Regions from separate parts of the Clostridium neonatale genome, predicted to be linked through region 3. Evidence: a T-box and tRNA genes for the amino acid it is inferred to sense, from the RefSeq annotation. Region 3 holds a T-box; the other regions hold tRNA genes.
What was found. A T-box is a leader RNA that pairs with one kind of tRNA and senses whether it is charged. The one in region 3 lies ahead of CNEONATNEC86_RS08790 (valine--tRNA ligase), so its partner is inferred to be a tRNA-Val.
Positions count from the first base shown of each region.

Region 1: it has a tRNA-Val gene. The T-box ahead of CNEONATNEC86_RS08790 (valine--tRNA ligase) is inferred to sense a tRNA for this amino acid. The anticodon was not compared.
Region 2: it has a tRNA-Val gene. The T-box ahead of CNEONATNEC86_RS08790 (valine--tRNA ligase) is inferred to sense a tRNA for this amino acid. The anticodon was not compared.

Region 1 is NZ_UICR01000003.1:600,816-605,105, forward strand. It holds gene CNEONATNEC86_RS20940 (DnaD domain protein) at 138-1,145, shown strand; gene CNEONATNEC86_RS20945 (ATP-binding protein) at 1,138-2,121, shown strand; tRNA gene CNEONATNEC86_RS20950 (tRNA-Asp) at 2,362-2,438, opposite strand; tRNA gene CNEONATNEC86_RS20955 (tRNA-Val) at 2,445-2,520, opposite strand; tRNA gene CNEONATNEC86_RS20960 (tRNA-Glu) at 2,533-2,607, opposite strand; gene CNEONATNEC86_RS20965 (hypothetical protein) at 2,775-3,323, opposite strand; gene CNEONATNEC86_RS20970 (BaiN/RdsA family NAD(P)/FAD-dependent oxidoreductase) at 3,455-4,290, shown strand, end outside.
Region 2 is NZ_UICR01000001.1:575,221-579,510, reverse strand. It holds gene metK (methionine adenosyltransferase) at 1-872, opposite strand, end outside; SAM riboswitch class I at 1,037-1,138, opposite strand; tRNA gene CNEONATNEC86_RS02800 (tRNA-Tyr) at 1,325-1,409, opposite strand; tRNA gene CNEONATNEC86_RS02795 (tRNA-Thr) at 1,415-1,489, opposite strand; tRNA gene CNEONATNEC86_RS02790 (tRNA-Tyr) at 1,533-1,617, opposite strand; tRNA gene CNEONATNEC86_RS02785 (tRNA-Thr) at 1,623-1,697, opposite strand; tRNA gene CNEONATNEC86_RS02780 (tRNA-Val) at 1,716-1,791, opposite strand; tRNA gene CNEONATNEC86_RS02775 (tRNA-Tyr) at 1,798-1,882, opposite strand; gene CNEONATNEC86_RS02770 (hypothetical protein) at 2,028-2,438, opposite strand; gene yyaC (spore protease YyaC) at 2,540-3,088, shown strand; gene mreB (rod shape-determining protein MreB) at 3,172-4,206, opposite strand; gene spoIIID (sporulation transcriptional regulator SpoIIID) at 4,285-4,290, opposite strand, start outside.
Region 3 is NZ_UICR01000001.1:1,903,807-1,908,096, reverse strand. It holds gene CNEONATNEC86_RS08790 (valine--tRNA ligase) at 1-2,192, opposite strand, end outside; T-box leader at 2,332-2,559, opposite strand; partial or broken gene CNEONATNEC86_RS08785 (VOC family protein) at 2,690-3,087, opposite strand; gene CNEONATNEC86_RS08780 (MalY/PatB family protein) at 3,216-4,290, opposite strand, start outside.

The DNA of each region.
Region 1 (4,290 bases), on a different contig from region 3:
AAATGCAGACTATTAATCATAGGTCTGTATTTTTTTGCTTGTCGAGTACATAGTATTTATTATTTCCCTACATTGAAGTATAATATGCTATAATTATTTACATAATCATAAATATAATTAAAAAGGTAGGTGGCAAAATGAGCACTTTCATATTAAAGAATAATTCTTTAAACTTTACTCCTGTTAGTAATACTTTCATTGAAAAATATATGCTAGGAGCTAGAGGCGAATTTATAAAAGTTTATTTGCTATTATTAAAATTTAATACTTCAGGTGAGCCTGGGGTAAGCTCATCAATATTAGCTTCCTCTCTTAACTTATTAGAATCAGATATAATGAATGCTCTTAATTATTGGAGTGATCAAGGAATAATCAGACTAAATAAGATAGATCAAATGGGAAACTTTAATATAGAATTCTTGGACTTAGATAATACTTCAAATAATGGTAACAAAAATCAAGTTGACTTACTATCTGCTTTAAATAGCAATAATACTAAAGATATGTTAAAGGATATAGAATCTCTTTTAGCAAGACCACTTTCCCCTACTGAGATGTCCACATATTTAAATTGGCAGAATGAATTTGGTTTTTCTTCTGAATTAATTTTAATACTAATGGAATATTGCATTTCTAAAGGTAAAAGCGATCCAAGATATATAGAAAAAGTGGCTTTATCATGGCATGACTTAAAAATAACTAATATTGAGCAGGCTCAAAATTTAATCAAAAAGACTGAAGATAAATGGGGAAATATCAGAAAAATACTATCTTATCTCGGAATTAATAATACAGATATAATGAAACCTCAACAGGAAATGATTGAAAAATGGTTACTAACTTATAATTATTCCATAGAAATAATTCAAAAAGCCTGTGATATATGCTTTGAAAGATTGAATAGAGCAGATTTCAAGTATATTGATGGTATTTTAAATAACTGGAATAGTAATAACCTTAGAACATTAGAAGATATCGCAGCTAAAGACAAAAAACAAGTCAATAGTAATAAGTATAATAAGGCTCAAGGTACATCTTCTTATATTAAAGAGAAGCCACCGCTTAGATTTAATAACTTTGAACCTAGAGAATATGACTACGACTCTTTAGAAAAAAAATTATTAGGATGGGATAATGATGATTAATGGTTATCAAACAGAACTTTTAAAAATATATGATAATATAAGAGCATCTGAAAATAAAGCATTAAAGCAAAGAAAAGCAGAAATAGCTGAAAAATATCCTGAAATAATAGATTTAGATAATAAAATTAAAAAGCTTTCATTACAAATGGCTCTATCAGTAATAAAATCAGATAACAGCGAAAGAACCGTAGAAGAATTTAAAGAAAAAATCACTGATTTACGTGTTAAAAAATGTGAAATGCTAGTTGAAAGAGGTTATTCTACTGACTATCTAAATATCTATTATCATTGCAAAAAATGCAAAGACACAGGTTTTATAGGTAATAAAAAATGTATTTGCTATAGCCAAAAGTTAATTGACCTATATTATAAAGATTCTGATTTAGAGAATATAGTGAAAACTTGTAATTTTGATAATTTTGATTTAAGTTTATTTTCATCTCATAGAAATGAAAATGAAAAATATTCTGAAAGAAAAAATATCGAAAACAATTTAAATTACATTCTTCAAGAATATCTACCTAACTTTAAAACAATCAATACTAACCTACTATTTTACGGTAATCCTGGTAGTGGAAAAACTTATTTATCATATTGTATAGCAAAATCTATTTTAGACACAGGAAACTTAGTAGTTTATAAAACATCAGAAGAGTTAATAAAGATATTAAGAGATTTAAGATTTAAAAATGCTGATAGCGGAATAGAAAAACTATTATTAGAATGTGACTTACTAATTATAGATGATTTAGGTGCAGAGCATATAAATGAATTCTCTGTTACAGAACTTTTTAATATAATAAATAAAAGAATTCTTACAAATAAAAAGATGCTTATTTCTACTAATTTAACCCTTCCTGCAATAAGCAAACATTATTCTGAAAGAATTGCTTCTAGACTTTTAGGCGATTTTAAATTGTGTAAATTCTATTCAGATGATATAAGAATAAAACAAAATCTAAATAGAAATAGATAATTTTTTAATTATCTGTTCATAAAAGAAGGTATCCTTAAAAATTATTTTTTTAAGGATACCCTCTTTTATATCAAATTATACGCAAAAATCTTATATTTAGTCTATAAAAATAAAACGAAATTAGATAAAGCTAATTTGAATAATCATATACATACATATTTATTTTCTTTTTTATAAATCATTACAATACTTAAATATTAATAATAAATAAAAAAACAAGCTATTAAAGCTTGTTTTTTATGGCGACTCAGAAGGGGCTCGAACCCTCGACCTCCGGCGTGACAGGCCGGCACTCTAACCAACTGAGCTACTGAGCCATCTTATGGTGGGCACAACAGGGCTCGAACCTGTGACCCCCTGCTTGTAAGGCAGGTGCTCTCCCAGCTGAGCTATGCGCCCATAAGATAGAAATGGTGACTCCTAGGGGAATCGAACCCCTGTTACCACCGTGAAAGGGTGGTGTCTTAACCGCTTGACCAAGGAGCCATGCTTTATATTGTCTTCGCTTGATGTCTTTTAACACCTTGTCGCGCTGACCACATAGACTATAATACAGAAAATTAGATTAAGTGTCAACATATTTTTTAAAATTTTTTTAAAATCACTTCATTTTTTGATCCATATTAAATTTAAATATTAAATGAAATACTCTTTCAAACTTGATTTATTGCGGCTTCAAAGCTATCTATCTCTAATCTTCTACTACGTATTTCTTTATTAATTCTTTCTATTTCTACATTACATAATTGTAAAAATTCATCTTTCTGAATTATTCTAATATCAATATTGTAGCTATCCTTTTTAAAATTTTGTCCAGATGCATTAACTTGTAAGGGAACTTTTTCATTAATCATCAATACTATATCCTTTTCCCATATGCCTCTCTTATTTACTTTATATTTATCTATTAATACATTTAATCTTTTAGCTTCTTCATGAATTTCTGATTCTAATGAATTTTTTAATGCACTATAGAAGACAACCGAAATTCCTCTTTTTATTTTTATTTTTAAGTATTCTTTATTTTCTATCAAAAACTCATCTATTTTTGTTTCTCCCATAAATTCTACATCGTTAAATTCAAAACATTTTAATCCATTTCCACCAGAATAATTTACCAGAACTTGATCATAATTCATTCTTCTTACTTTAAATACTCTTTCAAAATCTTCTAATTTATTATTTATTACTTTTACTTCCATAATATAATCACCAAATTTAGTATTCCTTCCTTTTAACATTTTTATTACTATGTTAAAATCTATTTAGCATATTGAAGCTTATTTTTACCTTCTTTAATATGTCTTATAAAAAATAAGGAGTGATTAATATAATGATTCATCACGATTTACTTATAATTGGTGGCGGAGCTTCAGGAGTAATGGCCGCCATTGTTGCAAAAGATTTTGGAATGGATGTAGCAATAGTTGAAGGTAACGACAGGATATGTAAAAAGGTTCTTGCCACTGGAAATGGTAGATGTAACATAAGTAATAACACAATATTTGAACCTTTTAATGCTTATCATAGTGAAAATGATAAATTTTATTGTGACACTTTAAGTAATTTTACAGTAGAAGATACAAAAAGTTTATTTTTATCATTAGGATTACCTTTTGTTGAACTTGAAAACGGCAAAATGTATCCTCAATCACTACAAGCCTCATCTGTAATAGATATATTTAGAATTGCTGTAGAAGAAAAACAGATACCTCTATATTTAAACTGTAAAGTTAATAATATATCAAAAAGTAAAAATTTTAAAATATCTACTAATAATGAAGATTTTAAAAATTTTTCATGTAATAAATTGATTTTAAGTTGTGGAGGAAAGGTTGCTCCTAAGACTGGTTCTGATGGTTCTGGATATAAAATTTCAAAATCATTTGGTCATACTATTATTGAACCTATTCCTGGTATAGTTCAATTAAAACTAGATTATCCTTATCTAAAAGCCTTATCAGGAATAAAATTTGATGGTTCAGTATCCATATTTATTGATAATGAATTTATCCGCTCAGAAAAAGGTGAAGTATTATTTACTGACTATGGCATTTCAGGGCCTCCAATAATGCAGCTATCTTATTATGCATCTAAGGCTTTAAGCAAAAATTCAACAGTAAAATTAGTAGTAGATATGTTCCCAAATAAAACAAAAGAAGAAATTGA
Region 2 (4,290 bases), 1.3 Mb from region 3:
GCAACCCATCTTGCAGCATAAGCAGCAGATCTATCAACTTTTGTTGGATCTTTTCCTGAGAATGCTCCACCACCATGTCTACCATATCCACCATAAGTATCTACTATAATCTTTCTTCCAGTTAATCCAGAGTCACCTTGTGGTCCACCAACAACAAATCTTCCAGTTGGATTTATAAAATATCTTGTTTTATCATCTAATAATTCTTGTGGTACTACTGCTTTAATAACATGTTCTTTAAGATCCTTTTCTATTTGTTCTAATGTAACATGCTCATCATGTTGAGTAGATATTACTATTGTATCTATTCTCTTTGGTTTTTCATCTTCATATTCAACTGTTACTTGTGTCTTACCATCAGGCCTTAAATAGCCTAATGTACCATCTTTCCTTACTTCAGTAAGTCTTCTTGATAATCTATGAGCCATATGAATTGGTAACGGCATATATGCATCAGTTTCATTTGTAGCAAAACCAAACATCATTCCTTGGTCTCCAGCACCTACTGCTTCAACCTCATCTTTCTCACCTTTTCTTGATTCTAAAGCTTCATCAACACCCATAGCAATATCTGCTGATTGTTCATCTATTGTTGTCATAACAGAACAAGTATCGCAATCAAATCCGTATTTAGCTCTATCATATCCAATTTCTCTAACAGTTTCTCTAACTACTTTAGGAATATCAACATAACAATTTGTTGATATCTCTCCCATTACCATAACCATTCCTGTTGTTGTACATGTTTCACATGCTACTCTAGCATTTGGATCTTGTGCTAAAATTGCGTCTAATACGCCATCTGAAATTTGATCACACATTTTATCTGGATGACCTTCTGTAACTGATTCTGATGTAAATAATCTTCTCATATTTTTCTCCTTCCGCTTGTACTCCTTATCTTTAATCATGAAATAATTCGAGTAAAAGTGAAAAATCTCACACTTCTTAATATTTTTTATACTGTCTTAAAAGAAATACCTTTTATATGCAATAAAAAAACTCTTCGATAAGAAGAGCGCGATTACACAATACTTTCTTATCTTGTAGAAAATCTTTCTACAGGAATTGGCACCTTGTAATTAAACAGGTTGCCGGGTTTCACTGGGCCCTATCCCTCCACCTCTCTTGATAAGAGTAACAATATTTTATTTTCGTAATTTATTCTACCACATAATATTTTTATGGTCAATATTATACAATAAACATAATATATCATATAATCTATAATATATTCTATTCATGCATAAATTGATACAACTATTTACTTTTCAACTTTTATTTCAAGATAAAATAAAAAACTCAGAATAATAATTCTGAGTTTTGGTGGAGGAAGATGGATTCGAACCATCGAAGCGAGACGCAACAGATTTACAGTCTGCCCCCTTTGGCCACTCGGGAATTCCTCCTTAATTGGAGCTGGCAATAGGAATCGAACCTACAACCTGCTGATTACAAGTCAGCTGCTCTACCGTTGAGCCATGCCAGCATATTTCTTATTTAATTGTTATAATATAAATATTTGGTTTAAATGGTGGAGGAAGATGGATTCGAACCATCGAAGCGAGACGCAACAGATTTACAGTCTGCCCCCTTTGGCCACTCGGGAATTCCTCCACAATTGGAGCTGGCAATAGGAATCGAACCTACAACCTGCTGATTACAAGTCAGCTGCTCTACCGTTGAGCCATGCCAGCATATTTATATTTTTTAGATGGTGGGCACAACAGGGCTCGAACCTGTGACCCCCTGCTTGTAAGGCAGGTGCTCTCCCAGCTGAGCTATGCGCCCATCTAATGGTGGAGGAAGATGGATTCGAACCATCGAAGCGAGACGCAACAGATTTACAGTCTGCCCCCTTTGGCCACTCGGGAATTCCTCCATTAAGTTTTGTTGGTGTTTTTGTTCACATCAACAATAGTTAGTATATATTCAAAGTACTTATATTTCAACTCTCATATATGCTTATTTAGATAAATTATATCGCTATATATTCTATTTACTCTTTATTTCTTCATTTTAATACACTAAACATATTTATTTTTTAGTATAGAATTAAGTTCTTCAATATCTATAAGCGGACTTAATATTTCTTCTATTTTTTTATATTCGCTTTCAGGCAATCTCCTTTTTAATTTTCTGAACGCTTTTATGATTTCATCTTCACTACATGTATTAAGCTCTTCTTTTACTAACTCTATTTCAAATGTTGATAATGGTGAAAGTATACTATCAAGTTCCTTTGATTGACTATTATCTAGTTCTTCTAACAGAATTACATCATCAACTTTGCACAAAGATCTTGTATCACTAAATACTTCAGTGCTTTGCATTGGATCATCTTTTTTATTATCTATATCTGGATTCCAAAATAATGCTATAGACATGTTCATTATTAAAGTAAGTGTAAATATTATAAATATAATAATTTTTTTCATTTTCTCCTCCTTACATTAGTATTTATTGCCATTTATTTATTTTTATATACTATTTTTTCATTTTCCTAAATATACATATTCTATAAGGAGGGATGCCTTTAATGAATTTAGATAATAACCATAGTTCCAAAAGCTTTTCATACAAGCTATCTCATGAATTAGAAAAATACATTAATTCTAATACAATAATTGTTTGTATTGGCACTGATAAATGCATAGGTGATTGCCTTGGTCCATTAGTTGGTTCAATATTAACTGAAAATTTCTTTCCATTGCCAGTATACGGGACATTATCAGAACCAATCCACGCACTAAATATAGATGAACGTTTAAATAAAATAAAAGAACTTCATCCAACTGCTAATATCATAGGTATAGATGCATGTCTTGGAAATCAAGATGATATAGGTGAAATTCGCATTAGAGACTATGCTATTCATCCTGGAAAAGGAGTAGGAAAAGAGCTTCCCGAAGTAGGTATGGCTTCTGTAATAGGTATTGTAGATTCTAGCGAAAATTCTGATTTATTCTTTTCTAGAAGCATCCGATTATCTTTTATTATGGATATGGCAAAGATTATATCTAGATCATTAATTAATGCTTATAATTTAAATAATGATTTATTTCCTAAGCTTTCGCTAGACATTTGAATTAATACCTAAGCTTTAATTACTTTTTTAATTTTATAAAAAGCATCGAGAGATTTTCAATAAAAAGAAAATCTCTCGATGTTTTATTCTATAAGAACTATTTGTTGTGAATTTACTTCTCTATCTAATCTATCTAAATACCCTAATACTTCTCCTGATCCATTAACAACACATTCTTCTGCCCCTTCTGCAACTGTCACTGCTACACCGGTTTTAAATTGAATAAGCTTATCCAACCCATTAATCAATGAACCTCCACCAGTCATTACAATTCCCTTTTCAATAATGTCTGCTGCTAATTCCGGTGGTGTTCTTTCTAAAACGATCTTTACACAGTCAACTATACTTTGCACTGGCTCTTGTATTGCAAGTCGTATTTCTTCTGTATTAATTTCAACTTCATCTGGTAGACCTGTAACTAAGTTTCTACCTTTCATCATACATGATAAATTTCTGGCATTTTTAAATGCTGAACCAATATTTATTTTTAATTCTTCAGCAGTTTTCTCGCCAATCATTAATTTATATTCACTTCTTACATACTTTATTATAGAGTCATCGAACTTGTCTCCTGCAATTTTAATTGATTCTCTTTCAACAACTCCTCCTAAAGATATAACAGCTATATCACAAGTACCTCCACCAATATCTACCACCATACATCCATTAGGCTTAGTGATATCAATTCCTGCTCCTATAGCAGCAGCAAGAGGTTCTTCTATTATGCGAACAGTTTTAGCACCTGAATTCATAGTTGCATCAATAACTGCTCTTTTTTCTACTTCTGTTGCTTCTGATGGTACACATACGACAACATTTGGTGCTCTTAAATTTCGCTTGCCAGATGCCTTTTTAATAAATTCCTTCAACATTTTTTGAGTAAGATCATAATCAGATATAACACCATCACGTAAAGGTCTTACTGCAACAATGTTTCCCGGGGTTCTACCTATCATTTTTCGTGCTTCGTCACCAATGGCTAATATATTCTTATTATTATTATTAATTGCTACAACTGATGGTTCTTTTAAAACTACACCTTTTCCCTTTGCATAAACTAGAACTGTTGCTGTTCCTAAATCTATAGCAAGATCTGTCCCCGTTCTCCAAAAGCTCATTTTTATTCACTCCTATAATACATATTACTTCCTTACTTTACATAATTCTACTAATTATATATTATAGTCGTTATTCTTCTAAGA
Region 3 (4,290 bases):
ATATATCCCATATCACTTTCAGCTTTTTCATCTAATAAAGCTTCATCATATTCAGGCCAGCTCGATGTTGTTATTGTTTCTTCATCAGTTAAGTGAGTGAATATTTCTTCTGTTATAAATGGCATTGCTGGATGTAATAATTTAAGTCCTGTAACTAAAACAGTGCTTAAAACATTGTAAACTACGCCCTTAGCTTTTTCGTCCTCACCATAAAATACTGATTTAACAAGTTCTATATACCAGTCACAGAATTCAGTCCACATAAAGTCGTTAACCTTTTGCATAGCAATTCCAAGTTCGAATTTTTCCATGTTTTCAGTAACTTCTTTAACTACTGTATTCATCTTTGAAAGTATATATTTATCTGCTAATGAATAATCCTTGCAGTCTTTATATTTATTCATTATATCCTTATCAAGATTCATCATAACAAATCTTGATGCATTCCAGATCTTATTAGCAAAGTTTCTTGATGCTTCAACTCTTTCTGGATAGTATCTCATATCATTTCCTGGAGCATTACCAGTTGCAATCATAAATCTTAATGCATCAGCACCATATTCTTCAATAACTTCAAGTGGATCTACACCATTACCTAAAGACTTACTCATCTTTCTACCTTGAGAATCTCTTATAAGTCCATGTATAAGAACTGTGTTAAATGGAGTTTCACCCATACAGTGAAGTCCTGAAAATATCATTCTTGCTACCCAGAAAAATATAATATCATGGCCTGTAACTAATACGCTATTTGGATAGAAATATTCTAGATCTTCTGTTTTATTTGGCCAGCCAAGTGTTGAAAATGGCCATAATGCAGATGAGAACCAAGTATCAAGCACATCTTCATCCTGTTTTATATTAGTACTTCCACATTTAGAACATTTAGTTGGTGTTTCTTCAACAACCATCATTTCACCACAGTCCTGACAATAGTAAACAGGTATTCTGTGGCCCCACCATAATTGTCTTGAAATACACCAGTCTTGAATATTTTCCATCCAATTAAAATAAGTTTTATCAAATCTTTCTGGAACAAATTTTGTTTTTCCTTCTTTAACTACATCAATTGCTGGCTTTGCAAGATCTGCCATCTTAACATACCATTGTTTTGATATTATAGGCTCTACTGTAGTTCCACATCTATCATGTGTTCCAACATTATGTGTATGATCTTTAACTTTAACTAAAAGTCCTGCTTCTTCTAAATCTTTAACAATTGCTTTTCTAGCTTCATATCTGTCTAAGCCTTTGTATTTTCCACCTTTTTCATTGATAATTCCCTTATCATCCATAACTCTTATGATTTCAAGATTATGTCTCTTGCCTACTTCAAAATCGTTAGGATCATGAGCTGGAGTCATCTTAACTGCACCAGTACCAAATTCTAAATCAACATAGTCATCACCAACTATAGGAATTTCTCTATTTACAAGTGGTAATATTACAGTCTTTCCTATAAGATGTTTATATCTTTCATCATTAGGATTAACAGCTACGCCACTATCTCCAAGTAATGTTTCTGGTCTAGTTGTTGCAATTTCTAAGAATCCAGAACCATCAGCAAGTGGATAATTTATATGCCAGAAATGTCCCGCTTGTTCTTCATATTCAATTTCTGCATCTGAAAGTGCAGTTTGACAATGAGTACACCAATTAGTTATTCTATTTCCTTGATAAATAAGTCCTTCATTATAAAGCTTAACGAATACATGCTTTACAGCTGCACTTAAATTTTCATCCATTGTAAATGCTTCTCTTGTAAAGTCGGCAGATACTCCAAGCTTTTTAACTTGATTTCTTATTGTAGCTCTATACTTATCGCTCCACTCCCAAACTTTTTCAAGGAACGCTTCTCTTCCCATTTCTTTTTTATCATAGCCTTCTTCAGCTAACTTATTTGCAACCTTAACTTCTGTTGCAATAGATGCATGGTCTTCACCTGGAAGCCATAATGTACAATACCCTTGCATTCTCTTAAATCTTATAAGCATATCTTGAAGAGTATCATCAAATGCGTGGCCTAAATGAAGCTGACCTGTTATATTTGGAGGCGGCATTACAATAGTAAATGGCTTTTTGCTTTTATCTATTACAGGTGTAAAATATCCTTTATCCTCCCAATTCTTATAAATTCTTTCTTCAAATTCTTTTGGATCATATGTAGTTGATATGTTCTTGATCTCTGACATTTTTATTCCTCCATTTATTTTAGTTGACAGTTAACATCTGACAATTGACAGTTATAAATTATTTTTTTAATAAAAGTCTCTTGTTGATTGTTAAATTTCTAAAAATATTAGCTATAAATAAAAAAAGCTTTCAATCCTATAAAAGGACGAAAACTCGCGGTACCACCTTTATTTCCACGTAAGCAGATAAAATCATGCTCTAATGGACTCTTAATTTAAATAACGATTTAGAAAAACCGTCTTTAGCTACTGTTATTTTCACTAAAGAAGCTCAAAAGCTACCTTCAAAATCTTCCACATAAGGGCTTTCACCTAATCCCTCTCTCTGAATATTTTATGAATTATATAACTCATAAAAAACAGTACTACTCACATTATTATCTGCAAGATTCCTACCATGTTTCCAATTTTTACTCCTCTTTTTCAATGCTTTTATATAATTTTTAAATTATCTTTATAATATATTAATGACTTTATTTTGTCAATATGTACTTTTATTATATATCTATTTTTTCAGCTTCTATATTATTGTATGTATTAATAGGAAATGTTGCTTCTATATTATTTCCTTCACTATCAACAAACTCCAAAACATAATTAGAACCTATCTTAGTTATTGGAAATACTATTTCACTTTTAAAATTTTAAGTTTTTCAGTAAATTCATTTAAATCACTTACTTCAATACTTGGTAAACAATTATTGCCAAAAGTATGCCTTTCATTCATCTTTTTATAATTAAATAAGCCGTATCTAAACCCATTTATATCAAATACACTATAAATTTCATCTCTTACTGTAACCTTTTGATCAAATAATTCTTCATAAAAATTAATTGCACGCGTCATATCATCTACACAAATATATAATGATGATATCCTAAAATCAATTCCCATTGTACTATCCCCTTTACTATAAATACACAATTTAAAAGGAGATGCTTTTTATACTCACCATCTCCCTTACATATTTTATATAATTTATTATAATTATTCAATAAATTGATCCTTAATATAAAATATCTTTATTTTTTATATACTCTATTTACAGCTTCCAAAAGCCTATTTAATGCCTTTTCTAAAATATGTTTTGGACATGCTATGTTTATTCTTTCAAATCCTTGACCTTCTTTTCCGAAAATATAACCTTCATCTAAAAAGAGTTTTGCTTCATTTTCCATAAAATCTTGCAATTTAACATAATCACTTTCTAATTTTCTAAAATCAAGCCATTGAAGATATGTTCCCTCAAGTGGTATTACTTGAACTTCTGGAATGTTTTTATTCAAAAATTCTTTTACAAATTTCCTATTTTCATTTAATACTTTTAGAAGCTCATCTAGCCAATTTTCACACTTTGTATACGCTAATTCACATGCTTTAAATCCAAATGTATTTAATCTAGGGAATCCAGATTTTTCACGCTCTTTTTTAACTATTTCTCTTATGTTTTTATTTGCGATTATTATATTAGATACTTGAAGTCCTGCCAAATTGAAAGTTTTACTTGGCGCTGTACAGATAATTGAGTTTTCCTCAAATTCCTTAGAAATTGTACTAAATACAGTATGTTTATATTCTTCCATAATAAGATCAAAATGTATTTCATCAGATATAACCAATACATTATTTCTTATACATATTTCTCCTACTTTTTTTAGTTCATCTATTGTCCATACTCTACCTACAGGATTATGAGGATTACATAATATAATAAGCTTAGTATCTTCCCTACTTGCTTTTTCTTCAAGATCCTTAAAATCTATAGCATACTTACCTTTATCATATATAAGTTGATTTTTTATGATCTTTCTACCATGTATATTTATTACTTTGTAGAAAGGGTAATATACTGGAGTCATTACTATAACACCATCATTTATATTTGTAAGAGCTTGTACTATTATATGTAGTGCTGGAACTCCCCCTGGAAATTCAACTATCCATTCTGGTTCGATTTTGTAGTCGTGTCTTTTTTCCATCCAACTGCATACTGAATCATAATATTTTTTAGTAGCCTCAGTATATCCGTATATAGCAGAATCCACATATTCTTTTAAGCCTTCAATTATTTCTGGTGCATTTTTAAATTCCATATCT